DNA from 3 places in the Beggiatoa alba B18LD genome. Region 2 is predicted to be linked to each of the others. Evidence: predicted binding sites of a transcription regulator. Region 2 holds the regulator's gene; each other region holds the start of a gene.
The links. Region 2 encodes HrcA, which represses chaperone genes, less so after heat shock. Its sites were predicted from a motif close to TTAGCACTCNNNNNNNNNGAGTGCTAA; they were not measured.

Region 1: a site for HrcA is predicted at 3,388-3,414, ahead of groES (co-chaperone GroES). Genes of this name have one in related genera too.
Region 3: a site for HrcA is predicted at 3,026-3,052, ahead of rpoH (RNA polymerase sigma factor RpoH). Genes of this name have one in related genera too.

Annotation. Positions count from the first base shown of each region.
Region 1 covers NZ_JH600070.1:357,142-367,741, forward strand. The annotation lists gene BEGALDRAFT_RS01375 (disulfide bond formation protein B) at 1-187, opposite strand, end outside; gene rlmE (23S rRNA (uridine(2552)-2'-O)-methyltransferase RlmE) at 602-1,222, shown strand; gene ftsH (ATP-dependent zinc metalloprotease FtsH) at 1,266-3,200, shown strand; gene groES (co-chaperone GroES) at 3,466-3,753, shown strand; gene groL (chaperonin GroEL) at 3,808-5,460, shown strand; gene BEGALDRAFT_RS01400 (hypothetical protein) at 6,170-6,436, opposite strand; gene BEGALDRAFT_RS01405 (hydantoinase B/oxoprolinase family protein) at 6,650-10,267, shown strand; gene BEGALDRAFT_RS01410 (TOBE domain-containing protein) at 10,314-10,600, shown strand, end outside.
Region 2 covers NZ_JH600070.1:2,619,647-2,630,246, reverse strand. The annotation lists gene BEGALDRAFT_RS10785 (hypothetical protein) at 1-1,844, opposite strand, end outside; gene ccoG (cytochrome c oxidase accessory protein CcoG) at 2,259-3,686, shown strand; gene hrcA (heat-inducible transcriptional repressor HrcA) at 3,904-4,959, shown strand; gene grpE (nucleotide exchange factor GrpE) at 5,096-5,692, shown strand; gene dnaK (molecular chaperone DnaK) at 5,868-7,796, shown strand; gene dnaJ (molecular chaperone DnaJ) at 7,921-9,051, shown strand; gene dapB (4-hydroxy-tetrahydrodipicolinate reductase) at 9,183-9,986, shown strand; gene BEGALDRAFT_RS19535 (transposase) at 10,253-10,564, opposite strand; gene BEGALDRAFT_RS19615 (transposase) at 10,509-10,600, opposite strand, start outside.
Region 3 covers NZ_JH600070.1:2,047,566-2,058,165, reverse strand. The annotation lists gene BEGALDRAFT_RS08360 (FAD:protein FMN transferase) at 1-829, opposite strand, end outside; gene BEGALDRAFT_RS08355 (hypothetical protein) at 979-2,823, opposite strand; gene rpoH (RNA polymerase sigma factor RpoH) at 3,079-3,951, shown strand; gene BEGALDRAFT_RS08345 (type I restriction enzyme HsdR N-terminal domain-containing protein) at 4,279-5,145, shown strand; gene BEGALDRAFT_RS08340 (complex I NDUFA9 subunit family protein) at 5,246-6,211, opposite strand; gene BEGALDRAFT_RS08335 (NB-ARC domain-containing protein) at 6,325-8,484, opposite strand; gene BEGALDRAFT_RS08330 (hypothetical protein) at 8,811-10,070, shown strand; gene BEGALDRAFT_RS08325 (hypothetical protein) at 10,141-10,512, shown strand; gene BEGALDRAFT_RS08320 (glycosyltransferase family protein) at 10,509-10,600, opposite strand, start outside.

The sequences.
Region 1 (10,600 bases), 2.3 Mb from region 2:
CATGAATTAAACCAATCAGCGCGGTTAACCCAATCGCAATCATAACCAAGCGTTGCGCCATACATAATGGACAAGGTTCTAATCCAAGCACATACTGAAAGTAATAAGCAGCCATCATTAAGCTGACACATGCCAAAAAGATAAAAGCGTAAATGCTACGACGATTTGCCAAAATACTTTGTAACACGTTATAAAACCTCAAAAAGATAAATAGAAATAAAGTCAATTACAGCTTAATCATCATGACTTTGTGACATGAATTTTTTCTATTATAAGCACAATTAATGCGTGTGATATTTACGAAAAATTTATTTGCTATCTATGGCGATAAATCAGGGATTATTCCAACATAGCCGAGTTGTTTTTCTACTGTTACAATGGGTATTGCTTTATTTCAGTGAAATAGATAGTTTTAAGGAAAATGAATGATTATCAAATAAGAACTTGAGCAAAATTACACAAAAATCTATTAATTAGTAAAAAGTAAAAACAGCGTTTCAAACAGTGTCAGCCAGTGATGATATAGTATTGAAAAACTGTAAATTGATTAACCTAACATTTTTTTACTCGTCATTCGTTCCCATTAATACCCAAAACCCCAATGTCCAGAAGCAAAAGTAGTCATTCATGGTTGCAAGAACACCATTCCGATATGTATGTAAAACGTGCCCAATCTGAAGGGTATCGCTCACGAGCAGTGTATAAACTCGCTCAACTTGATGAAAAAGATAAACTCTTTCATCAAGGAATGACCGTCATCGATTTAGGTGCTGCACCAGGTGGCTGGTCTCAATGGTTAAAAAGTCATTTAGGCGACCAAGTGCGAATTTTCGCCCTTGATATTTTAGATATGGAACCTCTTGCAGGCGTTACCTTTATTAAAGGGGATTTCCGCGAACAAGTCGTTTTAGAGACATTACTGGCTCAATTAGGTGAGCATAAAGCCGATCTTGTAATGTCTGACATGTCCCCCAATATCACGGGCATAAAGGCAGTCGATCAACCCAGTGCGATGTTATTAGCGGAATTAGCGCGGGATTTAGCACTGCAAGTTTTGGCTAAAAATGGGCATTTTCTCGCAAAAATATTTCAAGGCGAAGGTTTTGACATGTTTGTTAAAGACTTACGCCAACATTTTAAACAAGTTGTGATTCGTAAACCTGATGCATCTCGTGCTCGTTCACCAGAGATTTACGTACTCGCAAAGTGTTATACTGCTTAATTCTTCTTTTTTTTATTTGTTTGTAGTCTAAAGAGGCAAGTCAATGAACGACATGGCAAAAAACCTCCTGCTCTGGGTCGTTATCGCCCTAGTGTTGATGATGGTGTTTAACAATTTTGGTCCTCGCACCACCACTGCACAGGCAATGGAATATTCAGAGTTTATTCGAAAGGTTCAGCAAAATCAGGTAACAAAAGTCGTTATCGAAGGTCGGATAATTAAAGGCTCTACCACCGATGGGCAAAGTTTTACAACCTATAACCCTGGTGACGACGGTTTAATCAATGACTTGCTGAAGCATCAAGTGCAAATCGACTCTCGTGCACCTGAGCAACAATCTTTATTGATGCAAATCTTTATTTCATGGTTCCCCATGCTGTTGTTATTTGGTATTTTGATTTTCTTCATGCGCCAAATGCAGGGCGGTGGCGGACGTGGCGCGCTGTCTTTTGGCAAAAGTCGCGCACGCATGATTGAAGAAGATCAGATTAAAGTCACCTTTGCTGATGTAGCAGGCGTAGAAGAGGCGAAAGAAGAAGTTGCCGAGTTAGTCGACTTTCTCCGTGACCCTGGAAAATTCCAAAATTTAGGCGGAAAAATTCCACGCGGTGTCTTAATGGTTGGCTCACCTGGTACAGGGAAAACTTTATTAGCCCGTGCCATTGCTGGTGAGGCAAAAGTCCCGTTTTTCACCATTTCAGGTTCTGACTTTGTTGAAATGTTCGTGGGCGTGGGGGCATCACGGGTGCGCGACATGTTTGAGCAAGCAAAAAAACACGCGCCTTGTATCATCTTCATCGATGAAATTGATGCCGTCGGTCGTCATCGTGGTGCGGGTTTAGGCGGTGGACATGATGAACGTGAACAAACCTTAAACCAATTACTGGTCGAGATGGATGGTTTTGAAGGCAATGAAGGGATTATCGTCATTGCGGCAACAAACCGCCCTGACGTGTTAGACCCTGCTTTATTACGTCCTGGTCGTTTTGACCGTCAAGTGGTTGTGCCCTTGCCTGATATTCGTGGACGTGAGCAAATTTTAAAAGTGCATATGCGTAAAGTGCCTATTGCTGAGGATGTCGTACCAAGTCTTATCGCACGGGGTACACCGGGTTTTTCAGGAGCGGACTTAGCTAACTTAGTCAATGAAGCCGCTTTATTTGCTGCACGGGCAAATAAACGACTGGTTGAGATGGGAGACTTTGAAAAAGCAAAAGATAAAGTCATGATGGGCGCAGAACGCCGTTCTATGGTGATGAGCGAAGATGAAAAACGCTTAACCGCTTATCATGAAGCAGGACACGCGATTGTAGGGCGTTTAGTACCAGAACATGACCCTGTGTATAAAGTCTCTATTATTCCACGCGGGCGAGCATTAGGCGTGACTTTCTTTTTACCTGAAACAGACCGTTACAGCGCGAGCAAACAACGTTTAGAAAGTCAAATTTCTAGCTTATTTGGCGGACGGATTGCCGAAGAGTTAATTTTTGGGGCGGACTATGTGACAACAGGCGCATCTAATGATATTCATCGGGCAACAGAATTGTCTCGCAAAATGGTGACAAAATGGGGCTTATCAGAACGGATGGGACCCTTAGCCTATGGGGATGAAAGTGGCGAAGTTTTCTTAGGACATACCGTCACTCAGCATAAGATGATGTCTGATGAAACCGCCCACATTATCGATGAAGAAATTCGTTCTTTTATTGACCGTAACTATGATCGGGCTAAAACGATTCTAACGGAAAATGTCACCATTCTGCATAAAATGGCTGATGCGTTAATGAAGTATGAAACCATCGACGCAGAACAAATTGATGCCTTAATGGCAGGAAGAGAGCCAGAACCGCCAAAAGACTGGGATGACCGTAGCAATCGGAACAATAAAAAACCTAACTCTGATGGCGATGTAGGTAATGTATCCTTGCAACCGAAAGAGCCTGATAGCCCCATTGGTGGCGCAGCTAGCTTACACTAATTAGCCATAGCTGAAGGTTGTTCCAATCAAAACGGATAACTGTCCTTAAAAACGGTTATCCGTTTTTTTTTGAGCGATTTTTTATAATGGCTTGTCTTTTCAAAAGATTTAAAATAGCGTGAAGTCGTCCGATAAAATTTATTTTTTTTCCTTGAAATTTGCGAAGTCTAGTCTTATTTTATCATTAGTAGCACTCACTGGCTAAGAGTGCTAATTATTTATCCGATTTCAATACACTAACACCAATAACCGCAGGGAGTTTTTAATGAAAATCCGTCCTTTACACGATAGAGTCATCATCAAACGTATGGAAGAAGAACGTAAAACCGCAGGTGGTATCGTCCTTCCTGATAGCGCGACTGAAAAACCTATTCGTGGGAAAGTGGTTGCTGTTGGCAAAGGTAAAATTTTAGAAAACGGCGATATCCGTCCTTTAGATGTCAAAGTTGATGATGTCGTTTTATTTGGTAAATATTCAGGGACTGAAGTCAAAGTTGACGGTGAAGATTTACTCGTCATGCGTGAAGAAGACATCATGGGTGTCTTAGCCTAATCTCCCCCCTGTTACCTATTTTTTATTTTAAATTCCTACCGAGGAAATATTCCAATGACAGCTAAAGATGTCCGTTTTTCTGATGACGCTCGCCAACAAATGTTACGTGGGGTCAATGTATTAGCCAATGCCGTTAAAGTCACTTTAGGTCCTAAAGGTCGTAACGTTGTTTTAGATAAAGCCTTTGGCGCGCCCACCGTCACCAAAGATGGTGTTTCCGTAGCGAAAGAAATCGAACTCGAAAATAAGTTCGAAAACATGGGCGCGCAAATGGTGAAAGAAGTGGCTTCACAAACTTCCGACATCGCAGGCGACGGCACCACCACCGCCACTGTATTAGCCCAATCCATTTTAGTCGAAGGTTTAAAAGCCGTTGCTGCTGGCATGAATCCTATGGATTTAAAACGCGGTATCGACAAAGCAGTGATTGCTGCCGTTGAAGAATTAAAGAAAATGTCTAAACCTTGCACCGATGACAAAGCCATTGCACAAGTCGGTACAATCTCTGCTAACTCCGATGAAGACATTGGCGGAATTATTGCCAAAGCCATGAAAAAAGTTGGTAAAGAAGGCGTAATTACCGTTGAAGAAGGCTCAGGCTTAGAAAACGAATTAGATGTTGTTGAAGGGATGCAATTTGACCGTGGTTACTTATCCCCTTACTTCATCAATAACCAACAAACCATGAGCGTTGAATTAGAAAATCCGCTTATCCTCTTATGCGATAAGAAGATTTCTAACATCCGTGAAATGATTCCCGTCTTAGAAGGTGTTGCCCGTCAAGGTCGCCCCTTATTCATCATTGCTGAAGACGTAGAAGGCGAAGCCTTAGCCACTTTAGTGGTCAACAATATTCGTGGTATCGTCAAAGTTGCTGCCGTTAAAGCCCCTGGGTTTGGCGACCGCCGCAAAGCCATGTTACAAGACATTGCTATTCTGACGGGTGGCACCGTGATTGCTGAAGAAATCGGCTTAAGCTTAGAAAAAGCCAGCTTAACCGACTTAGGCACTGCGAAAAAAGTTGTTATTACCAAAGACAACAGCACCATCATCGACGGTGCGGGTAAAAATGCAGACATCAAAGCCCGCGTTGGTCAAATTCGTCAACAAATCGAAGAAGCAACTTCTGATTATGACAAAGAAAAATTACAAGAGCGCGTTGCTAAATTAGCAGGCGGTGTAGCCGTTATCAAAGTCGGTGCAACCACCGAAATTGAAATGAAAGAGAAAAAAGCCCGCGTTGAAGATGCGTTACATGCAACCCGTGCAGCCGTTGAAGAGGGTGTCGTGCCCGGTGGTGGCGTTGCATTAGTCCGTGCTTTACAAGCGATTAAAAAGCTGAAAGGTGCAAACCATGACCAAGACGTAGGCATTAACATTGCCCGTCGTGCGATGGAAGAGCCTTTACGCCAAATCGTCGCTAATGCAGGCGGTGAACCCTCTGTGATTTTAAACAACATTTTAGAGGGCAAAGGTAACTATGGTTATAACGCTGCGAATGAAGAATTCGGCGATATGATCGAAATGGGTATTCTTGACCCAACCAAAGTAACCCGCACTGCTTTACAAAATGCTGCTTCTGTTTCTGGTTTAATGATTACCACAGAAGCCATGATTGCTGAATTACCTAAGAAAGATGATCATGCAGGTCATGGACATGGTGGCATGGGCGGTATGGGTGGTATGGACGGCATGGGCATGATGTAAGCCCTATCGTTTTAAACTCGCCTTTTAATTGCTGTTAAAAAACCTCGCTATTCAGCGGGGTTTTTTTATGGGTGAGTGTTTCTTAAAAAAAAACAGTGACTTGTCTGAGTCAGAATTCGCAGGATTAACAAGATTTAAAATCTTTAAATAACCTAACGCGAGTACGGCGAGATAATAGATATAAAACAGAGGATTAATGATAAAAGCGGACTGGAAGAAATAAAAAGTTGTACCTAAAGGAAAAATAGGAATAATGGAACATCACCAAACGCCCATCAGGACTTTCCAAAGGTACAACTAACGCTAGTTCAGCGAGTGGCGAAAACCTTTTAGAATTTTTCAACTAAAAAATGTAGGGTGGAATAGCGAAGCGTATTCCACCATACGATTTATAATCTTTTTTTGCTCAGTTTTTGCAGAATTTCAAGGTGGAATACGCTTCGCTATTCCACCCTACAACATTCAAGCTATTGTTTTTTTAAAAGAAACTCTCCGTACTCAGGTAGAATTAAAAAACGTTATTCGCATTAATCTTTTGGTTTAAGGGGTTTTAAATTCTGCTAATTCTGAAAATTCTGTGAATTCTGATTCAGACAAAAAAAAGCCTCAGTATATTGATACTGAGGCTTTTTTATTTCTATCGTCTTCAATAAACCGCCTGCTTTGGCGAATCAGCTGTAACATTTGAGCGATTTATATGATTGAACTCTCAAGTTTCAACCGCCTGCTTTGGCGAATCAGCTGTAACAGCGCGTCCTCTACGTAAATAATTCCTGTGCGTTTCAACCGCCTGCTTTGGCGAATCAGCTGTAACCCCGACGGTCAAAATAATCACATATTTTTCACTTGCTTGCAAGCCAAAATTTTCACGAAAAATCACCCAAAAAAGTAGAACTCTTTTGCATATTTCTTGCATAAGAAAATATATAATTAAATCAATGAAATATAAATACCGCTTTTCAAAAAAACTACCCATTTTACGACCCTCGAAAAGTAGAACTCTCTTCTTGATTTTAAAGGACTATTCTATTATTCCCGTTTATCCCGACGAGATGAATAACTCAATATTGATACAACTTCATTAAAAAAACAGCAAAACTCGCCAAACTCAGGTTAAATTAGGACTCAGACAATTACCGCATATCATGCGACAATACACGCATTTCCCTGATGATTGAGTGCATAACGTATGAATACAAAACCTGCTTGGCATTTTTGGATAGACCGTGGTGGCACGTTTACTGATATCGTCGCTCGTTCTCCCGATGGACAATTATTCACACATAAATTGCTGTCCGAAAATCCTGAACAGTATGATAACTCAGCTATTCATGGCATTCGTACCTTATTAAAACTCAATCCCGATGAAGCCATTCCGCCCGTTATCGCAGAAGTACGCATGGGCACAACCATCGGCACCAATGCCTTACTAGAACGCAAAGGCGATGCGGTTGCTTTAATCACAACACGCGGATTTGCCGATGCCTTACGTATCGGCTACCAAAACCGTCCGCAAATTTTCGCCCGCGAAATCATTCTACCCAGCCAGTTATATCAAACAGTTATCGAAGTCGAAGAACGTCTCAACGCACAAGGGAAAGTCTTAACCCCGCTCAATGAAAATCAAATAAAACAACAATTAACAGCCATTTATACACAAGGTTATCGAGCGTTAGCCATTGTCCTAATGCACGCTTATCGCTTTCCACAGCATGAACAGCGCATTGCAGAAATAGCGCGAACAATTGGCTTTACTCAAATTTCTACCTCTCACGCTTGTAGCCCCCTGATTAAATTTGTTGCACGGGGTGATACCACCGTTGTTGATGCTTACCTTTCCCCCGTCTTGCGCCGTTATGTCGATACTGTTGCGCAATCCTTAGGCAATACACGGGTTTTCTTAATGCAATCCAATGGCGGACTTGCGACAGCGGACGTGTTTCAAGGGAAAGACAGTATTTTATCGGGTCCTGCGGGGGGCGTGGTCGGTGCAGTAGAAACCAGTCGACAAGCAGGGTTTCATCAACTCATTGGCTTTGATATGGGAGGCACATCGACCGATGTTTCCCATTTCGACGGGGTTTACGAACGGGCATTTGATACCCAAGTCGCAGGCGTGCGTTTGCGTGTGCCGATGCTGTCTATTCACACCGTTGCCGCAGGCGGTGGCTCTTTGTGTACCTTTGATGGCATGCGTTTCCGTGTTGGTCCTGAATCAGCAGGCGCAAATCCAGGCCCAGCTTGTTATCGACGGGGGGGAGATTTAACCGTTACCGATTGCAATGTGTTATTGGGCAAAATTCAGCCTGATTTGTTTCCTGCGGTTTTCGGCAAACATAACGACCAACCTTTAGATTTTGAAATTGTTAAAGAAAAATTTAAAATCCTTGCGCAATCTATTCAGCAAACAACAGGACAGATTTTAAGCCCTGAAGCCATTGCCGAAGGGTTTTTACAAATTGCCGTCGATAATATGGCAAACGCGATTAAATACATTTCTACGCAACGCGGTTACAACGTCACACAGTACACCTTGTGTTGTTTTGGTGGTGCAGGTGGGCAACATGCGTGCGCGGTGGCAGATGCCTTGGGTATGGAAACGATTGTGATTCATCCTTATGCGGGGGTTTTATCTGCGTATGGCATGGGCTTGGCGGATATTCGTGTCCTGCGTGAACAAAGTGTCGAGCAAGTGTTAAAAACAGCGTTGCTCGATACCTTAAATCAGTTATTTGCACAATTAAGCACGCAAGCCCAGCAACAAGTACAAAGCCAGCAAACCGAAGTGGGACAAATGAGCCTGATACAACAGGTACATTTACGTTATCAAGGCACGGATACCGCTTTAATTGTGCCCTACGCGGATATTGAAACCATGCAAGCGCGTTTTCAACAAGCCCATCAACAACGTTACGGCTTTACGATGTCGAATTGTCCGTTATTGGTGGAAGCAGTTGCGGTGGAAGCCATTGGACATACTGCATTTTCAGCCATCACCGTGCAAAATTTAGCCAAAACCCGCGCACAACCTGCAAGCATGAGCCGTTTTTACAGTCAGGGACAATACCACGACGCGCCAATTTATTATCGAGAACAATTAGCAGTCGGTACAGTGATTGAAGGCACAGCGGTGATTGTAGAAAGCATCGGCACGAATATCATCGAGGCAGGCTGGCAAGCAGAAATTCACCCTCAAGGACATTTAATTTTAAAACGGGTGAAACCACGCGAGACGATGCACGCGATTGGCACACAGGTTGACCCCGTGATGTTGGAAATTTTCAATAATTTATTTATGTCTATCGCCGAACAAATGGGCTTAACGCTGGCGAATACGGCGTATTCGGTCAATATCAAAGAACGCCTTGATTTTTCTTGTGCCTTATTCACGGCTGAAGGCAATTTAATTGCTAACGCGCCTCATATTCCCGTACATTTAGGTTCTATGGGTGAAAGCGTGCGCCAAATTATTCAGCAAGAAGATATCCATTATGGCGATGTATTTTTATTAAACTCCCCCTATCACGGCGGGACACATTTACCTGATTTAACCGTGATAACCCCTGTTTTTCTCTCAGAAACTGAGGCAAAACCACATTTTTATGTCGCTTCACGCGGACATCATGCCGATATCGGCGGAATTTCCCCTGGTTCTGTACCGCCCCACAGTCGCACGATTGCGGAAGAAGGCATTTTAATTTCAGGCATTAAGATTGTTGAACAAGGGATTTTTCAAACAGAACGTTTACAAACCTTGCTCACAGATAATCCTTATCCTGCCCGCAACCCCGCGCAAAATCTCGCCGATTTACGCGCACAAATTGCCGCCAATGAGCAAGGCATACAGGCATTACGGGCAAAAGTGGCGCAATTGGGTCTCGACGTGGTTTTAGCCTATATGCAACATGTACAAGACAATGCTGAGGAATGCGTCAGACGGGTTATTGACCGTTTACAATTTGCCGATAATAGCGACACTGCACGCTTTACTTATCCAATGGATAACGGCGCAGTCGTACAAGTTCATTTACAACGTGACCGTGCCAAACGGCAAATGTTTATCGATTTTTCGGGCACATCCGCCCAACAAGAAAATAATTGGAACGCACCGAAAGCGGTTTGTATTGCCGCTGTGTTATATGTCTTCCGTACCTTAGTCGACCAAGCGATACCCTTAAATGAAGGCTGTTTAAAACCACTAACTATCCATATTCCTGACGGCTGTTTACTCAATCCTCGCCCCCCTGCGGCAGTGGTTGCGGGCAATGTGGAAACCTCGCAAGTCGTGACAGATGCCTTGTATGGTGCGCTGGGTGTGATGGGAGCAGCACAAGGAACAATGAATAATTTTACCTTTGGTAATGACCGCTATCAGTATTACGAAACCATTTGTGGTGGCGCGGGCGCGGGTGATGGGTTTGCGGGGGCAAGCGCGGTACAAACACATATGACCAATTCACGCTTAACCGACCCTGAAGTTTTAGAATGGCGTTTCCCTGTGATACTAGAGACATTTGCAATTCGTCACGGCAGTGGTGGTGTGGGACGTTGGCGCGGTGGTGATGGTGTTGTGCGTCGTTTACGTTTTCTTGAACCCATGACAGCGGGGATTTTATCTGGACATCGACGTATTCCGCCTTATGGCATGAATGGGGGAGAAGCAGGTGAAGTGGGTAAAAATAGCGTAGAGCGGATGACGGGCGAACGAGAAATCTTAGACGGTATCGCCAGCGTTTCCATGCAAACTGGGGATGTTTTTATCATTGAAACACCCAGCGGTGGCGGATATGGCAAAATTGAGTCGTAATTGTTAGCGTATTATCTGTTTATATTGACGAAAGGAGAATGTAAAAATGCAAATCAGTGCCAGAAATAAATTTACTGGAAAAATCAGCTACATCAAGCAAGGGCAAGTCGACGCGGAGGTTGGGGTAAAAATTGCCGATGATTTTGAAATCGTCGCACAAATTACACAATCTAGCGTTGCTCGTATGGGATTAGCGGAAGGAGTAGAAGTTCACGTATTTATTAAATATTCCAACTTGATGCTGATGTCTGCGGAAGAAGACATGCTATTAAGTGCTCGCAATCAGTTATTAGGCACGATTACCGCCATTCAAAACGCACGGATTAGTGCGGA
Region 2 (10,600 bases):
TAGCGTTGTAACAGCTCTGTTTGTGTTTGTTGTAACTGCTGTAATTGCTGACTGGTCGCGGTTAAATTTTGCTGTGCAATTTGCAATTGTTGTTCATAACTGGCTTTCATGGTTTGTTGCGTTTGTATTGCGGTTTGCAAGGCTTGTTCTAAACGAGCTTGTTCGGTATTTGCAACGGTTTTTTCTTCGGTCAAAGTCGTTAAACGTGTTTGTAAATCTACAACTTCTTGGGTTTTAAGGGTTAAGGCTTGTTGAACTTGACTTAAGTTTTTTTGTGCGACTTGAACTTGTTGTTCATAATTTTGTTTCAATGTCGCTTGTGCTTGTTCCGCTTGTTGTAATGCCGTTTTTAAACGAGAGACCGCTTCATTATTTTCCGTCTGCAAGGCTTGCAAATGTTGCTCATGCGCTTGCACTCTTTCCGCTTGTTGTTGCTGGGTATTGCTTAACGCGGCTTGGGTTTTTAACAACTTTTCTTGCGTGGTTTTTGTCTCTGCTAAAGCGGTTTGTGCTTGTTGTAATTGTGTTTCGTATTGAGCACGAAGTGCATCGCGGGCTTGAATAGCGGCTTGTAACTCGCGGTTGACTTGCTCTAGTTGCGTTTGATGCGTGCTGTTTAACTGAGCGTATTGCGCTTGTAGGCTTTGTAACTCTGTTTGTAGGCTTGCAACTTGTTGTTGGCTGACCTCACTGCTTTGTAAGGCTTGGGTTAAGGCTTGATTTTTCTGCGCTACTTTCTCTTGCTCTGTTTTTAAGCTTGTTAATTCATGCTGTAAGCTTTCTTGTGCTTGTTCTGCACGTAAGCGTTTATCCTCTGACTCCTGCAAATTCCGCTGACACTCTGCCATGATAGCCTGTTGTGACTTTTGAATTTCTTCGATGGTTACTTGAGCTTTTTGCAAGGCTTGCTGAATCGTTAAAGTGGTTTGTTGGGCGATTTGCAATTGTTGCCCATATTCAGCTTTTAAACGAGTTGTTTCTTGTTGCAGGCTTTGGATTGTTGCTTGTAATTTTTCTGTTTCTTGCTTGGCATTGGTTTCAGCAATACGAGCTTGTTGTAATTCTTGTGTTAATGTCTGCTGTTGTTGTTGTGCCTGTTGTGTCACCGTTTGCAATTGTTGGGTGTATTCTTCTTTTAAGACTTGGCGTAACGTATCTAAATCAACATTTGCCAATGTGGCGGGTGTGACTGCAATTTCTAATGCATTGCCTGTATTCCCATCTGAATTTTCTGCATGACCTGTGCTGGCTAGACATTTTTGTAAATCAGCGCGGAGGTTTTGCCCTTCTGCTTGGCTTTGTTGCAAATTCGTGATTAATGCACGGCGAATGATTTGACATTCTTCCTGTTGTTGGTGCAGTTTTTCGTCAAATTCTCGTTTAACAATGGATTGTAAACGGGCGGATTCTTCTTGTTGTTGGCGTAATTGACGGACTTGTTCAACTTTTAATAAGTCTTGAGCATCACGCGCACTGCGCAATTCTTTTTCTAAACCTGCCATTATTTCCGCGTGTTCTGTTTCTAATTGTTTAAGCGTTTGCGCTTGATTTGTTTGTAGTGTTTGCAGTTTTTGCTCATATGCCGTTTTTAACGTGGTTTGTTGCGTTTGTAAGTTTTGATTATCGGTTTCTAAGCTATTGATTTTTTGTAGGGATTTTATTGTTTCTTCTTTTTGTTGCTGATAGTTTTTCTCTAGTTCAGCCTGTTTTTTTTCCAAAGTGCCAATTGTTTCTTGAGCTTGTTGTTTAGCGTCTTCAACTGTATGCCACGCCTGAATTGTCATACTGATTAAGATGACAAAACAGACGGCGACAGCAATCATAATCAAGCGTTTAATTTGCATTATTCTTATTCCTTGTCTGTAGATGACATGTGCAGTCAACCGTTTAAGTCATTATAAAGGGTTCACTGCACTGCGTCAGGAAGTATTTTCGGTAATGCGAAAATTGTTCCTTTTGGTATTTAATGTTATTAGCAATTATAATTAACTGACTTCATTAATATAAATTTTTTCTCTTATTTTTAATTGTCAGGGAGGCTTATTTTAAAACAGATAGATTGTAAAAACAGATAGTCATTAAATGAACAGCGAATGAAAAAACGAAATATCGTAACCCTCACGATATATCGTGATTTAAATCACGAATAATGGTGAATAATATCGCTTAACTATTTATTTTTTAAATAATTAATTAATTGGTACTTTATTTGCTCTTTAACCAGTGTTTAAGACTTTTGGCGATAAGCAGGAATTACCATGAACGCAGAAAACAACAAAATTAAATCAACGACTGCCATTCCTCTTGATGAGGTGCAACAAGGCTTATATGCCAAACGGCAGAAAATTTACCCTCGCCAAGTGCATGGGTTATTTGCCCGTTTACGGGTGACGAGTGTCTTGGTGTTATTAGGTATTTACTATATTTTTCCTTGGCTTCAGTGGGATGGACGACAAGCTGTTTTATTTGATTTACCCGCGCGACAATTTTACATTTTTGGCTGGGTTTTCTGGCCTCAGGATTTTATTTATCTGGCTTTTTTATTGATTATTGCAGGCTTTAGTCTGTTTTTTTTCACGACGTTAGCGGGGCGGTTATGGTGTGGTTATGCCTGTCCGCAAACGGTTTGGACGGAAACCTTTTTATGGATGGAGCGTTTAGTTGAAGGCGACCGTGCAAAACAAATGAAGTTAGATAAAGAGTCATTTTCAGCATATAAATTTCGAATTAAAGCGACGAAACATAGTATCTGGATTATTTTTTCTTTAATCACAGGCTTTACATTTGTTGGATATTTCACCCCTATACGGGAATTAACAGGCAGTTTAAGCAGTTTTGATTTATCGGGTTGGGAAACCTTCTGGTTTTTCTTCTATAGCTTTGCAACGTATGGCAATGCGGGCTTTATGCGGGAACAAGTCTGTACGTATATGTGTCCTTATGCGCGTTTCCAGAGTGCGATGTTTGATAAAGACACGTTAATCATTGCTTATGATACAAATCGCGGTGAGCCACGTGGGTCGCGGAAGAAAGGCGAGGATTATCAGGCTAAAAATTTAGGGGAGTGCATCAACTGTACGATGTGCGTGCAAGTCTGTCCGACGGGTATCGATATTCGGGATGGCTTGCAATATCAATGCATTGGCTGTTCTGCCTGTATTGATGTTTGCGATGATGTGATGGATAAAATGGACTATCCAAAAGGTTTAATCCGTTATACGACAGATAATGCGATGAATGGTAAGCCGACACATATCTTCAGACCCCGTGTGTTTATTTATGGCACGTTATTAATTATTCTGTTTGGATTATTAATTTATTCCATTTCCATCCGCCAACCGTTACAACTGGATGTGATTCGTGACCGTAATGTTTTATATCGTGAAAATAACGAAGGCTTAATTCAAAACGTGTATATTTTGAAAGTTATCAATAAAGATGTACATCCGCATGTATATGAAATTACGGTGACTGGCTTAAAGGATGCGCAGTTTGAAACGGACAAAGCGGTGATTGAGGTAGAAAGTGGGTCTGTTTTAGATTTACCTGCTCGCGTCAATGTTGAGCGTGCTAACATTCCTGCACAAAGTAACGAGATTGAATTTACCATGACGGCAAAAGATAACCCTGAATGGAAAGTGACAGAAGATGCTCGCTTTTTAGGGCCGATTCAGTTACCCCGTTAATTGTCCACGAAAGGCACGAAAAACACGAAAAAAAGTAGTGTTCGTGCCTTTCGTGTTTTTCGTGGATATTACTCCCTAAAAAACGATAATAACTTGCCTATTGAAGTTGTAAGCTTTACCCTTACTTTTTTAACTATCATTAAAAAAGTATAGGGGTTTTCCCTTACCATAAAATCACAAACAACAAGCAAATTCAACTAGATAAGTTATTAACATCATGTTAAAGGCTACGCATGAGCAGATTAACGAGCGTGCACAACGACTCTTAAAAATCTTGATTGACCGTTATATTCGAGACGGTCAACCCGTCGGCTCTCGCACGTTATCCAAAGAAAGCGACTTAGATTTAAGCCCCGCAACCATTCGCAATGTGATGGCTGATTTAGAAGAAATGGGCTTAATTTTTTCGCCACATACCTCTGCAGGACGAATTCCAACCGTTCGCGGTTATCGCGTTTTCGTCGACAGCTTATTACAAGTTAAACAACTCAGTAACGATGAAGAAAGTCTATTAAGACGAATGTTCCGCAATGATGCAATAAGTTTTGATAATCAACGCTTGTTCGAAAAAGCCTCGAATCTCCTCTCTGAAGTCACGCATTTAACCAGCGTGATTATGCTCCCCCGTCGTAAAACCCAAGCACTCCGTCACGTCGAATTTTTATCCCTTTCAAAACAACGGGTATTGGCTATTCTCGTTATTAATGAACATGAAGTTCAAAATCGAATTATTCACACCAGTCGCGCTTATAGCTCCACAGAATTAGAACACGCCGCCAATTATTTAAATGCCGCCTTTGCTGGTAAAGATATTCACCGCGTGCGTCAAGATTTAGTCGGCGAAATGCGCAAAGCTCGCCAAGACTTAGATAATTTAATGGAAACTGCCCTCGAAATGGCAGATAAAACTTTTACCAATCAAGAAGAAGATAAACCCGATTTTGTCGTTGCAGGGCAAACCCATTTAATGGATATTGCTGAACTGTCAACCAATATCGACAAACTTCGCCACTTATTCAGCGCATTTAATCAAAAATGCGATATTCTCCATCTTTTAGACCAAGCCATTAATGCACAGGGAATTCAAATTTTTATCGGTGAAGAATCAGGTTACGAAGTTTTCGACGACTGCAGCGTGATTACCTCACCTTATAAAGTAGATGGCTCTGTCATTGGTGTGTTAGGTGTCATTGGCCCTACCCGCATGGCGTATGAGCGCGTCATCCCCATTGTCGACTTAACAGCAAAACTGCTTAGTTCCGCCTTGAAGTAAACAGATTTATCCCTACTTATTGCGATTAATTACGACTTTTCATGGATTCGGGCGCAATTTATCCTGTACCCGCTACCCCCCTTTTTTTCATGGTTTATTAGCAATAAAAACTTGCTCACTATTTTTGGAGTAACGAATGACAAGCACAGTAAATGACAAGACAACCCCGCCAGAAAATCCAGAAGTTACCAACGCTGTTATTGAAAATGAAGAATTATTAGAAGCCCCAGCCGTTGAGACAGAGTCAACGCCGATTTCAGTAGAAGAGCTTAATCGTCAACTGATTGAGGCAACCCGTAGGGCGGATGAAAATTGGGATGCCTTATTAAGACAAAAAGCCGAATTTGAAAACATGCATAAACGCATGGAACGCGACCTTGAAAATGCACGTAAATATGCCTTAGAAAAATTCGCAACAGAATTACTCCCCATCAAAGACAGTATGGAGTTAGGCATAGAAGCCACAAAGAACGCAGACACGAGCTTAACCACGGTTGCTGAAGGCATGGCATTAACCCTAAAAATGCTAGCCAGCACCTTAGAAAAATTCGGCGTACAAGTAATCGACCCGCAAAACGAGAAGTTTAACCCCCAATTCCACGAAGCGATGGCAATGCAACCTGTGCCCAATGTTGAAGATAATACAGTCCTTTTCGTTCATCAAAAAGGTTATCAATTAAACGAGCGTTTATTACGTCCTGCTCGTGTTGTCGTTGCTAAAACGCCAAAATAACCAAGAAATAGCAAGACTTCATATTGTTATTGGCTTCATCCGCTTTCATAAAAAATGGGCTTAATGGCTTTTTATAAAAAAACGCTTTTTTCTTGAAAAAAAACGCCATGCCCTTATATCGGATAACAGTAAAAAACAATTATTACTCAAAGAATTAACAGGAGATGACAGAATCATGGGTAAAATTATTGGGATTGACTTAGGTACAACTAACTCTTGCGTTGCCGTGATGGAAGGTAAAAGCGTTCGTGTGATTGAAAACAGCGAAGGTGCACGCACAACCCCTTCTATTATCGCTTATGCCGATGATAGCGAAGTTTTAGTTGGACAATCTGCGAAACGTCAAGCAGTTACCAATCCACAAAATACATTATATGCCGTTAAACGCTTAATCGGACGTAAGTTTAAAGACAAAGTCGTACAACGCGATTTAGACATCGTTCCTTACAAAATCATGGAAGCCGACAACGGCGACGCATGGATTGAAGCAAAAGGCAAAAAAATGGCACCGCCTGAAATTTCTGCGCGGGTGTTGATGAAAATGAAAAAAACCGCCGAAGATTATTTAGGCGAAACCGTTAAAGAAGCCGTGATTACCGTCCCCGCTTACTTTAATGACTCCCAACGTCAAGCCACGAAAGATGCAGGACGGATTGCAGGCTTAGATGTTAAACGGATTATTAACGAACCCACCGCCGCCGCACTTGCTTATGGAATGGATAAAAAACGCGGTGATGCAAAAATCGCTGTTTATGACTTAGGGGGAGGGACGTTTGATATTTCCATCATCGAAATTGCTGAAGTAGATGGCGAACAACAGTTCGAAGTGTTATCTACTAACGGTGATACTTTCCTCGGTGGGGAAGATTTTGACTTACGGATTATCGACTTCTTAGTTGACGAATTTAAACGCGATACAGGGATTAATTTAAAAAATGACCCCTTAGCCTTACAACGCTTAAAAGAAGCCGCTGAAAAGGCAAAAATCGAATTGTCTTCTAGCCAACAAACCGATGTCAACTTACCCTATATCACGGCTGATGCTTCAGGTCCTAAACACCTGAATTTAAAATTGACCCGTGCGAAATTAGAAGCCTTAGTCGAAGACTTAATCGAACGCACTGTAGAACCCTGCAAAATCGCGCTAAAAGATTCTGGCTTAAGTGCTAGCCAAATCGATGAAGTCATTCTCGTTGGTGGACAAACCCGTATGCCGAAAGTGCAAGAACGGGTGAAAGATTTATTCGGCAAAGAACCGCGTAAAGATGTCAACCCTGACGAAGCCGTTGCGATTGGGGCAGCCGTGCAAGGTGCTGTGTTAGCGGGCGAAGTGAAAGACGTATTACTGTTAGACGTAACCCCCTTATCATTAGGGATTGAAACCATGGGCGGTGTGATGACCAAAATCATCCCGAAAAACACCACCATCCCAACCAAAGCATCACAAGTCTTCTCAACCGCTGACGACAATCAATCCGCCGTAACGGTTCATGTTTTACAAGGCGAGCGGGAAATGGCTTCCGCGAATAAATCGCTAGAAAAATTTGATTTAAAAGATATTCCTTTAGCACCTCGTGGCGTGCCACAAATCGAAGTAACCTTTGATATTGATGCTAACGGGATTCTGCATGTGTCCGCTAAAGACAAAGCAACAGGCAAAGCGCAATCCATTCAAATCAAAGCCTCTAGCGGTTTAAGTGAAGACGAAATTCAACGCATGGTCAAAGATGCGGAAGCACACGCCGCAGAAGACCGTAAGTTCCATGACCTAGTCAACGCCCGTAACCAAGCGGACAACATGGTGCATTCTGTCACTAAGACCTTAAAAGACTTAGATGGCAAAGTCGACACCAACGAAAAAACCGCGATTGAAGCAGCGGTGGAAGCGGTTAAAGAAGCCATGAAAGGCGATAATAAAGAAGATATTGAAGCCAAAACCCAAACCCTTGCCGAATTATCTGGCAAGTTAGCCGAAAAAGCCTACCAACAAGCAGGCGGGGCTGAAGGCGGTGAAGGCTTCACCAAAGCGGCAGAAAATGCAGCCAAATCTAACGATGGCGTAGTCGACGCTGAGTTTGAAGAAGTCAAAGGCGACAAGAAATAATTGCCGTCATTTTATGACTGTTGAGCGCATTACTTAGCCTAAAAATTAAGTAGTGCGCTTTGTTATTTCCGTTGTCACGTGATTTTGCAAATCCCATTTACCCCTTGCCAAACAACGCGCTACCATGTCAAAACGAGATTATTACGAAGTGCTGGGCGTACAAAAAAACGCCAGTGAAGACGAACTGAAAAAGTCCTATCGTCGCCTAGCGATGAAACACCATCCTGACCGCAACCCCGACAGTGCGGATGCGGAAGAAAAATTTAAAGAAGCAAAAGAAGCTTACGAAATTTTATCCGACCCCCAAAAACGAGCGGCTTATGACCAATTTGGTCATGCAGGCGTTGATGCTTCCATGGGTGGCGGGGGCGGTGGTGGCTTTGGCGGTGGTTTTGACTTTGGCGATATTTTCGAAAGCGTGTTCGGTGGTGGAGGGCGTAATGGTGGGGCTGGTGGTAATCGCGTTTATCGCGGTTCTGATTTACGTTACGACTTAACCATTACCCTAGAAGAAGCTGTCAACGGCACCGACGTTAAAATTCGGATTCCGACACAAGTCGAATGCGAAACCTGCCACGGCTCAGGCGCAAAACCTGGCACGAGTCCTGTAACTTGTAGCCATTGTGGTGGTGCAGGACAAGTGCGCATGACATCGGGCTTTTTCTCCGTACAACAAACCTGCCCCTATTGTCGTGGCGTTGGCAAAATTGTCGAAACCCCTTGCCCTACTTGCCACGGTGCAGGACGGACAAAAGATACAAAAACCTTATCCGTTAAAGTTCCCGCTGGGGTGGATACAGGCGACCGCATTCGCTTATCAGGTGAAGGCGAGGCGGGCGTAAATGGGGGACCTTCAGGCGATTTATATGTACAAATTAACGTCCGCCAACACCCTATTTTTACCCGTGAAGGCAGTAATTTATTTTGTGAAGTGCCGATTAGTATTGTCACAGCCGCACTCGGTGGCGAATTAGAAGCCCCAACTTTAGACGGGCGTGTCATGCTCAAAATTCCCCCAGGAACGCAAACAGGGCAAACATTCCGCATTCGTGGCAAAGGCGTAAAACCTGTACGCGGTGGCAGTGTTGGCGACTTACATTGTCGCGTTATGATAGAAACTCCCGTGAGTTTAACCAGTCGTCAAAAAGAATTATTGGAAGAATTCGGCAAAACTTTAGAATCAAATCATCATCGTCCACAAGAAACATCATGGTTAGACCGTGTTAAAAAGTTTTTTGACGATATGAAACTGTAAGTTTCTCTCACTCAATGTCGGTGCGTTAAAAAACATCACGACGCACCGCACAACATCTGCATCGATTTCTTTCATCTTTTCCTCAATCGTTCATTTATTCGATATATTCGATATCAAAGCGAGAAAACGCCATGATTAAAATAGCCATCGCAGGGGCAGCGGGGCGGATGGGTAAACACCTCATAGAAGCTACCCAACAACACCCAGAAACCGTTTTAGCGACTGCTTTAGAACATCCCGCAAGCACACTTTTAGGCGCAGATGCAGGCGAACTTGCAGGCGTTGGAAAACTCAGCATCAGCGTACAAAGTGATTTATCTAAATGCTTAGATGACTTTGACGTATTGATTGATTTCACTCGCCCCGAAGCGACACTTGCCAATTTAGCCTATTGTCGCCAAGCAAAAAAGCGCATGGTGATTGGCACAACAGGATTTTCTCATGAACAAAAAAACATTATTAACGAAGCCGCCAAAGACATCGCCATCGTTTTCGCGCCGAATATGAGCATTGGGGTCAATCTCAGCCTGAAATTACTAGAAATGGCGGCAAAAGTGCTCGGTGATACTGTCGACATAGAAGTCATCGAAGCCCATCATCGCCACAAAGTCGATGCCCCATCAGGGACTGCGTTACGCATGGGCGAAGTCGTTGCGCAAGCCTTAGGACGTGATTTAAAAACCTGTGCGGTTTATGCCCGAGAAGGTATTACAGGCGAGCGTGACCGCCAAAGCATTGGCTTTCAAACCATCCGCGCAGGCGACATTGTCGGCGAGCATACTGTGATGTTTGCTGATGTTGGTGAACGGATAGAAATTACCCATAAAGCCTCAAGCCGTATGACTTTTGCAAAAGGTGCAGTACGTGCTGCGGCTTGGCTTGCTGAGAAAGAATCAGGCTTATTTGATATGCAAGATGTATTAGGGCTGAAATAAAATAACCTGAGTTCGGCGAGTTTTATAAAATAAAACAGAGACCTGCTAGGTTTTCAAAACCTAGTAGATCTGTCGGAACACGCGAAAAGAATTCACCAGAGAAGATTAAAAAATTGTCTGAATCAGGATTTTCAGAATTAACAGAATTTAAAACCCTAAAACCAAAAATTTAAGGTGAATAACGCTTTTTAATTCTGCTAATTCTGAAAATTCTGTGAATCCTGATTCAGACAAGCTGTTGTCTTTTTAAAAGAAACTCGCCAAACTCAGGTTTTTTTTAGCATTATCGTATCAAATTCACTGAGCGGCCCTTTTTTCATGTTTTTACGGACACCCGTGATTAATTCAATGCCTTGCGTTTTCAAAGTTGCCTTTAATGCTTTAGAAATATAGCCCTTGTCACCGTATAACTTGCCTTGAATAAATTGCGTCATCGCCCTTAAGCCCTTGCGGTCATCAAAATTCGCGGCGGTGAGAAAAAAGGAGATTAATTCCCCTGTATCATCAATGACTAAATGCAATTTAAAGCCAAAATACCACCCAATAGAGTTCTTCCCCCCGTTGTGCGAGGTTTGCAAAGGTTTTATGGTGTGAAATTCGCCGATTGTGGCAAA
Region 3 (10,600 bases), 570 kb from region 2:
CTATGGTGTGTGAATAACGCACGCCATCCTTTTCAAAATAATTTCGATAATCGCCTGAGGTTGCAAGCCCATGATTACTTAAATAAATCACATGTTGCACAGCTCGTTCATTCGCAACGGGTTTTTCAATGGCAATACGCCAATATTGTCCTGCGGAATTTTTCCCTTTTAATCGTAATTCCCCGCCAATATCGACTAAATAATTCGTTATTCCTATCTTTTCTAAATAATTAGCAACTTGGTCAACGCCATAGCCTTTCGCAATAGAAGATAAATCAATATACATGTTGGGATGGTCTTTTTTCAGCGCAAGGTCTGGTGTGGTCTGTAAATGCAGTTTTTCGTAGCCAACAAACTCACGAATGTTCTGAATTTCTTCTGCGCTGGGAATACGGTCTTCTGCCATAGGGTCACGCGGGCCAAAGCCCCATAAATTAACCAAAGGACCTACGGTAATATCATATTGTCCTTGACTTAATTGGCTGATGCGTTGTGCTTCAGTCATGACGAGCGATAATTCAGGCGAGATAGAAATCCAATCCGTACTTGAGTTCTGATTAATTTTACTTAATTCAGAATCTTTCTGATAAGTTGACATCCGATTATTGACAATAATCAGAATATTATCGATTTCTTGTTTTAGTTTTTCAGGCGTATAGTTTTCAGGTAAATGAGGAAGTGCAATGGTATAACCAGTTCCCATCGTTGAACCTGTAATTGTCGTGACGGGAGGGGTTTGTTGACCGCAAGCAATAACTAATAAAGTCATTAATAATAAAGTAAATATAAGAGAAAAAGCGGATTTCTTCATGGTTTGAAATGACATCATGTGAATACGAAAAGGTACTACAAATTATATACGCCTTTATCATTAAATCGTTGTGTTGTCTTTAATACCGTAATACACAAGAAAAAACCCCGCTAAATGTATTTATCTAGCGGGGTTATTTTATATGACTATGTCACTGTTAGACTGGATTATAAATCACTGGGTTTACCAATAACACGCAGTTTAAACAGTTGACGCTCACCATCTTCACTCACTAAATCAGCTTCTTCAGCGACTTTTACTAAATTAATGGTAGGACGTAAACGGGTGCTGGTGTATCCAACTTGAATATCAAAGGTTGGGCTAGACTCAATTAATAACCCTCTATAAATAAAGTGAATTTTGCCATTTGCTAAGAATTTATATTCGCCGTATTGGAAAGCGTCTGCTAATAAATTCCGTGCTAACACCATAATATCTCTGTCCATCACTGTCGGATAAGCTGTTTGCATCATGCCATCTTCAAAGACAACGGTTAACATCGTACCATCTTCGTTAAAGCTGACCCCTTGAGGCGTTCCAGCAGGTGCTTTGATGATAAAGGGTGAGAAGACTGCGGAAACAACGCGATTTAACTTCTGAATCTCTAAACGTACTTCACCTTTTTTCTTCACACGCACTTTAAGACCGATATTATTGAAATAAGCCGTTTTACGCGGTGCAGGAATTAAGGTAAAGCGGATGCCTTCTAGGGTGGTTAAGACATATTTCCCTTCGTCATCAATGGTTAAACCAGCAGGTTCAGAATCATCAACTTGTTCTACGCCATCCTCATCTGGTAATAAAGATAATTCAACATCTTTCGCGTCACCTGTGCCTTTAACGGTTATTAAACCGTCTTCTTGTGCAACCGTGAAGTTTGCAAAATTCAAACTGGCTAAGGTTTGATTAATCACGGTTACTAAGGTTTCTTGTGGCGTTGTTTCATCTTTATTTAAGGTTAAAGCGACGTTTAAATCAGGAATACCTTCAGGTAAGGAAACAACAATCGATTCACCTTTTTTCAGTTTGAATTTAGGTAAAGCTAACTTACCTTTCGGGAATTTAATCTTACCGTTGAGCGGATTAATAATCCAAGTAGTGGGCAAATATTGGTAAATCGTGGTCATTGAAATCTTCTTAAAGTCTAAACTGAAGATTACAAGGGTTAAATCTTCTAAATCTAAAGAAGAAACAACGGTTGTACCTAGCAGGGTTAAAATGTCTTCACCCATATCTGCATAAATGTCTTTACTTAACCCTGCAACATTAGACGTTGTTAATCCTGCTAATGTTTCTAATTGCAGATTTTGGAATTGTTGCACGCTAAAGCCACGGATTGCGGTGTAAGTGATGTAAGACAATTGAGTTGCAGTTAATTCCTTTACCGCGTCCACATCAATTGCAGCAACTTGTTCCACACTCAAGCCAATGCAGGCTTTAGGTTTAATTTTTCCAAGTTTTTCCCCTGAAATCTTCGCAATTGCTTTAATACTAAAACCTGCCAATTGAGAAGCGGTGATGACTTCAAAGTGTTTCTTCGCCAGTTTAACAACCTGTTTTTCGGTAAACCCAATAAAGGCAGTAGGACGAATAAAGACAAATTGTTCAACGGTTAAGCCTTCTAATGCATCTTCAGGGATTAAAGCAATTTGTTCTGCTTTAAATAAAGCGAACACTGCGGCAGGAATTTTGCTGATTGTTATTGTGGTTAGCACAGTGAAGTTAATCGTGATTTGAGTACCAACGGTGCTAGGATTACCGTTTGCATCCACAACGACCACAATAACAGGTCCTGTTGTCGTTGGATTACCAACGTCATCATCCATATCATCATCATTATCTTCACATGCCCCAACCGTCGCACCATTTTTTAAATGGGCGGGTAGTGCAGGTTCAGCAATGCTCATGGTATGTTTTTTGTAACAGATAGTGACTTTTTCTGCTTTTGCAAACACGGTATTAATGTTAAACAGTAGGAAAAGTGCACTTAATAAAACTAAGTATTTTTTCATTATTGACTAACTCCAAGTGAAGTTAAGAAGTACTACGGTGTTTTTCATTCTAGCGACTAAATATTATTTAATAAATAGATTATTTACATGAAATTCACCGATATGCCATTTATCAGATGTTTTATACCATTTAGAACTTATCATCTGTGATTTGGAATAGGGCTTGATTTTTTTTAAACACACTCTATGCTAACTAACAAAGTTAGCACTCTAATAGAGAGAGTGCTAAAATTAAAGGTGGGAGGTATCTTAACTATGTCAAATACACTTGCTTTAACGATTGATAGTCAATTAGCCGTATTAAGTCACGATGTTGAACGCTACGCACGTGCAGTGAAAACAGTGCCTATGTTAAGCGCGGAAGAAGAACGGGAATTAGCCGAGCGTTTAGTCAAAGAGGGTGATTTAGAGGCTGCAAGGGTTTTAATTCTGTCCAATTTACGCTTTGTCTTACACATTGCAAATGGTTACAGAGGTTATGGCTTGCCCCAAGCAGATTTAATTCAAGAAGGTAATATTGGCTTAATGAAAGCGGTGAAACGCTTCGATCCAACGTTAGGCGTGCGCTTAGTTTCCTTTGCCGTTCACTGGATTCGGGCAGAAATTCATGAGTATATTTTGCGTAATTGGCGCATTGTCAAAGTTGCAACGACAAAAGCACAACGTAAATTATTCTTTAACTTACGCAGTTCTAAAAAACGCTTAGGTTGGATGTCAAATCAAGAAGTTGAATCTGTCGCTAGTGATTTAGGCGTGAGTGTCAAAGATGTGCTAGAGATGGAAAAGCGCATGAGTTTAAACGATGTCTCATTTGACCCACCTGAAGAGTCAGAAGATAGCAATGATGAAGTACTTTCCCCAGCCGCTTATTTAGAAGATACCCGTTACGACCCAGCAGTATTAATTGAAGAAAACGAATGGGAACAACATAACGACGGACAATTGCATACCGCCTTTGAACACCTTGATGCACGCAGTAAAGACATTATTTGGCAACGTTGGATGAGTGATGAAAAGGCAACATTGCATGATTTAGCCGCAAAATATAATGTATCCGCAGAACGTATTCGCCAAATTGAAAGCGAAGCCATGAAGAAGCTAAAAAAGAATATTGTGATTGATGCTTAATGCAAGTATTTGTTATTACTTGATATAAATCTATACTCTTAAACTCCTGCAAGCGTTAAGTTTATGCTGATGTTGCGGGAGTTTATGTTTTTTGTAGTGTTTACATTTACATTGTTATAGTAAACGTACTATAAAACGATGCCGATGACTGCCAGTCCTCCATGTTATTCCCGCGCAAGAAGGTAACACGCCTATCAGTGCATGGGTCATTGTGCCGATAGAATTTACCCTAAAAAAACCGCTAATCCTCTTTATAAAAACAATAGGTTTCTCGATGTGCAACTTTTATAATAAGCGTTTTATTATATTAACAATGGGGTTTAAACCATGTGGACAACCTGCACAACGTGTAAATTCATTTTTCAAGTTGATTTCGCCATGTTTAACAAAGCAGTTAAATGCCCGCGTTGCAGTAAAGAATTTATGGCAGAACTCACTTTTGACCCGCCACCCCCACAACTGAATGTTGCCGATGAACTTGCCAGTAGCGAAGGCAATACGCCCAATGCAAAACAAAAAACCCAACTGTTGAAAAAAGAGGCATTAGAGCGAATTGCCTTAATTACTGAAAAAATGAATGCGATACAACCGCTTATTCAAAATATTACCCAAAGCAACCAAAACGAAAGTACGACAAAATTAGTCATAGACCGCGTTTTGCAAGATGTTTTAGGCTATGAAATCAGCGATATTTTGATGGAAAAGGATATTCAGGGAAAAAAAGCGGATTATGTCTTATCGGTACAAGGTAAACCCGTCCTCGTCTTAGAAGCGAAGCGCGTCGGCTTAGAGCTAAAAGATAAACAAATCCTACAAGCAACTGCTTACGGGCTTTACTCAGGGATAAAATGGGCATTATTAACCAATTTAAGGGTTTGGCAACTGTATCATGTCACCCTGATTGAGAATAAAGTCACCCCTGATTTAATTCTAACCATAGATTTACAAGACGGCTTAGATAAACAAGAAGCCCAATATTTCTATATGTTTTCTAAGCATGGCATGGAAAACCAAGCCTTTTTAGAACGCTTACGTCAAAAAGTTGTCGCATTACGGCGCGAAAATTTATTAAATGCCTTATTATCCGATGATGTTCTGCGCCAAATGTGTGAATTTTTAATGAAGTCAACACAATGCAAACTCACTGAGCCAGAAATTAAACGCGCGATTGAAGAACAAATTATCAATCGATAAGCATTAATACAACACGCTCAATTTGGCAGAAGTTTGCCCATAAAAAAAGGGGGAACACGCAATAATACGCGCTTCCCCCTTTTTTTAATTACACCATTAATCAATGCCCTGCAACATCACGACGGAAAAAGCTATAAGCTGCTCTATGGTCAGGATTATTGAAATAACGGGGCATAACCGCCTCTACCGTTGTCGGCGTAATGCCTAACTTTGCAAAATCATTACCTTCTTTAGGACAAATACTATCTGTTTGAGAAGATAAATAATTATCTAAAGAATAAGGTTTACCGGGAATCCGCTCGAAGATTTTGGCTTGCAAGAAAGATTGACTTTCACTTAAAGGAATAATCCAACGCTTTACGCCTAATAATTCGCGGGCGGTATAATTCACTAATTCCAATAAGCTATAAACTTTAGGGCCACAGAGATTATAACGTTGACCATGATGTTCACCGTTTTTGTTTTCTATGACTTTAACCAATGCATCAACAACATCATTCACCCACACAGGAGCGAATTTTGCGTTAGGGCAAGGAACAGGAAAAACAGGGGCTAAACTGAGCAGGTTAGCAAAACGATTAAAGAAAGAATCACCATTCCCAAAAATCACAGAAGGACGGAAAATAGTAGAGCTAACCCCTTTTGTAGCAAGGATTAAATCTTCTGCTTCGCCTTTACTACGTAAATAATTGCTTGACCCTTTTTTAGCGTCTGCATTTAACGCGCTGACGTATAAAAATTTTTCAACTTTATTGGTTTTACAAGCGGTTAATAAATTCTTAGTCGCTTCTACGTGGGCTTTACGAAAGCCACTGCCATCATTACCGACTTCATTTAAAATACCAACTAAATTAACGACGGCATCAGCCCCAGCCAATTGTTTATTTAATTCGGCTTGGTCAAAAATATTGGTCGAAATCACTTTAACAGTGGGTAAAACTAATAAATCGCGATGTTTCTCACGTTGCCGAGTTAAAACATTGACTTGGCAACCTTGATTTGCGAGGCGCGTAGTCAAATGTTTACCAAGAAATCCCGCGCCCCCCACAATACAAATTTTACGCATAACTGTTTTCCTTGTAGTCAAATCAAGAATACGGGTAAAAATTCACATTATACATTTTTTGCTTTTAAGATGACGCGATTCTTTAGAAATTGCTATCTAACAGAGTAGATTATCTAATAATCCATGTTGTAATCTTGCAAAATCGCCTCAATCTGTCCCGCTTCAGGAATACGCATTTTTTGCGCAGATTGCAACGCCTGACAAAGTAATTGATTGGCTTCGGTGCGGCGGGGTGAGCTAAATTGCATGAATAAAATAGCTATTTGTACCTGAGTAATTAATAAACTCCGCACATCGCCCAAGCGTTCATAGACAGGCATTTGTTCTTCTTGGCGTATCCGCAACGCCTCATCCAGTTCGCCTCGCGCTTGCAGGATGTCGGCGATTTTTCCTAACGTCACCGCCCGCGCCCGCACATCGCCCAAGCGTTCATAGACAGGCATTTCTTCTTCTTGGCGTATCCGCAACGCCTCATCCAGTTCGCCTCGCGCTTTCAGTATGTCGGCGATATACCCATACATGACAGCAATATGCCTTTCATCATTGATACGTTTAAATGCAGGCAATACTTCTGTTTGTAAAATTTCTAGTGCTTCGTCTAGTTTTCCACGACGTTGTAAAATATCACTGATTTGCCAACGAGCTATTGCATATCCCCGCTCATTGCCTAATCGTTGGTCGAGTTGGGCTTTTTGTTCGGCAAATTGATAGGACTGGTCTAAATCGCCTAAATTGGCAGAGCAACGGCAGGCTGTCCATAGCACATCGCTACGGGCTTCATCAGTGAGCGACGTGGCAAGGAGTTTTTCACAGAGTTGTCGCCAGCTTGTCCATGAGCCATTTAAATCAGCATACGATGACCCTGCTCGTTCTATAGTTTGTCCTTGTTCTAGCAGGACACGTTCTAACCATGTACGGAGTGCGTCTTGTTCTTGGTTGAGTTCACGCCATGCTTGATAACCTTCATCAGTGTCATATCTTGGCAGGCGTTGCATAAACCAGTCTGTTAAACGTTGTTCTATGGCTTGGCAGTCTGTGGCTTGGGTGCGGAGGTATTGGGCTATTAAGGGATGTACTCGCCAGCGTAGGGGCTTGTCTTTTTCTCGGATTTCCATCAGTAAGCCGAGTTTGCTGGCTTGATAAAGCAGGGTTTTTGCGGTTTCTTCGGGGCAGTTTAGTAAGGCATGGGCAAGACTAAAGCCGATATCGCGGGCGTAGCAAAAACCTAAGGCGGGTAAGGTTGTTTTATGTTCGGGGTGTTGATGGGTAAAGGCAAGAAAGGAAACGGAAAAGGCGGCATGTAGGGTGCAGTGTTGGCGGTTGCGGTTGCTGGCATCGCTGAGAAGTTGTGATTCTAGGCATAATTGCGTGTTATGTAATTCTTTTAAAAAGTCTTCTGCGGTCTTGTAGCCTTCGCGGTTGGCTAAATATCCCGCGCATAAATGAATGGCTAGGGGTAAACCATCTAAGGCAGTGACTAGTTTTTTAAGGGTTTCGTGGGGTAATGGAGAAGCATTTAACCATTCAAGTTCTTCTTGTAATTGTTTAATGCCATCTGCTTCGCCGAAAGGTTTTAATTGAATTTGTTTAAAGGTTTTACCGCGCCCTAAGTCTTTAAACCGTCCACTTAAGACTAAGCGACAGCCTTGTAATTGGGCGACTAACTGCATTGCAACCTTAGCGATTGTTTCTGTATCAATGTTTTCAATGTGTAATAGTACATTTTGCGCTTTCAGCGCATGACGCACTGCTGCATAGTCAGGCAACACCTGCAAGCGTTCTGCTAATTGCCCGATTAAACTTTCTGGGGTTTCTTCGCCTAAAGGATTTAATGCCAGAATTTCATAACGATATTGACGGGGAGAATTCAGGGCGAAATGGTCAACCAGATAGGATTTTCCCACCCCTGCCATCCCTTCCAAAACAGCAGTAATGCTCACACTTTGTTGATTATCTAACGCAATTTGTAATTGTTCGAGTTCTTTTTTACGACCAATAAAGAAGTCTTTGGCTTGGGGGTTGGGCAATGAAGAGATGAGCAACACATTTGTTGTATTTAATAAGAGTTTTTCAAGATGCGGTCTTGCTTCAATCATTTCATTAACTAATTCATGCGTTTTTTTGTGATTTTCGCAATATTCAAGCAGTGCAATAATTAATTCGGATAGTCCTTCAGGTTGCTTATCTAATTTGATATTTAATAGGAAAATAATGTGTTTAACTTCAGACTCTGAAAAAGAGTTATATAGCGATTTATGCAACAATTTCCGCATGATTAAATCCTCAATTCTTTTAACCGTTAAACTACCCTAGAGTTTTGCAAATTTCTTTTAAAAAGACAAATATTTGTCTGAATCAGAATTCACAGAATTTTCAGAATTAGCAGAATTAAAAATCCTGATTCACATTAATTTCTTGGTTTAAGGGGTTTAAATTCGGTTAATCCTGAAAATCCTGATTCAGACAAATGTTTGTCTTTTTAAAAAATCTCGCCATACTCGGGTTAAACTAACAAATAACAGAGAGGAATTATCTAACAAATCGTCTATTATCCGCTAAGACGAATGCCCATTTAACTAACATATGCCTGAATTAATCAATGTTGCAATGCCCTGTTTGTCAATTTGAAAATTCTGAAACCGCGACAGCTTGCCAACAATGTGCTTGGCAATTTAATTTTTATTTAAATTTAACGCCTGAAGACGAAGCCACTTATAAAGCCCAATTATTAGAAGCTCAAACGGCTTGGAAAGCGCAAACCACAACCCCGCCCGCTTCAGCTAATTCTCAGCCCACCGCAACAACGCCTAAATCACCGACAAGTCTGCCTGATTTAACTCAAGATGTTTTTGAATCAGAGGAAGAATTTAGGCAACGGATTGAGCAACATAATCCCTATTTTGCAGGAACAGCAACGTTATTACGCGAAAAATACGACGCGCAAAAAGCCACTTTTCCGCTTACTGTGAGCTGGGAAAAATGGTTAAGCCCTGCGGATAAAGGTTTATATGTTAAAGCGGATAGAACAACCGCTAAATTGTTATATCAACAAAATCCAGAACAACCAATTCAAGTACATCTGACTGTTAAAGAGGGACAAGTTGTTATTACTAAGTTAAGTATTCAATGTGAGGAAAATAGTTTATTAATTCATCAGGATGAAGATGACCAAGTTTGGGCGTGGGCGCAACAATACGACCAAGCCGAAGCCTATTTGCAATATTTAAACAGTCACACGCTAAAAACGCATTATTTAGAAGCTAAAAAACGTTTAAAATTAAAAGCATTAGACGCAAAACGGGCTGAGATGACAACGATTTTACTCTATTTAACGTTTACCATTGTCGGCACAACCGTTGGCACAATTACTGCGATTCAACTGATTGGCTCATTAAACGCGGCTTTATTGGGCGGTGTGACAGGGACGATTATCATTGTTGGGGTTGGCTATTGGATATTAATGCGCTTAAACACGTTAAAATACCGTGCAGGCAATACGTTATACTCACTGGAAATGTTCAATGGTAAACGCTTACTCTCAAAACACGCTAGCATCAGCCAAGACAAAACGCCACAATTAACCCTGCAAGGATGGGCAGTTGATGACATTGCCAAACAAGCGGCAGGCGGGGTTTTAATTTGTATTGATGAGATGGATACCCTTGCTTTATATGGCAAAGAACGTGCGGATGTTGTTCGTAATTTGCAAAATACGGCTTATCAATTTTCTGGCTTTTCCGCCGTTATCAATATTCAACAATTGGCGAAAGGTGAACATGCTATTCGATTGAAAATTATTACCGCCGACAAAAAAGGTTATTACTTATCAGATAAAGCTTTTACTCTACTTGTGTTATAACAATTTGTTACAAGTACACGGCAACCGCCGTCGATGATACATTTAATAGAAAATAGAAAAAGGAATTGATATGACAACTATTACTGAATCTATTCAACAACTCATGCAATTAAAAGGGGTTATTGGTGTTGCTATCGTAGATATGGAATCGGGCATGTGTTTAGGAATGGCAGTGAATCAAACGGATTTCGATATGGAATTAGCCGCCGCAGGCATGACGGAAGTAGTAAAAGCAGAATTACAACTTAAAGAATTATTACGCTTATCTTTACCCTTAGAAGATATGTTGATTACCTTAGATAAACAGTATCATGTGATGCGTTTACTTCAACAACATCCGACTATCTTTTTATACACCGTTTTACACCGTGACACAGGCAGTTTACCCCTTGCCCGTTTAGAATTACGTCGCTTAGAACGCGAATTTGTTTTAAGTGCTTAAATAACTTTGTGCGCTTGATTAATGAGTTGAATAATTTCGTCTAATGCATTTTGTGTAACAGGCGAATAATCACGGGCGCACAAGGTTT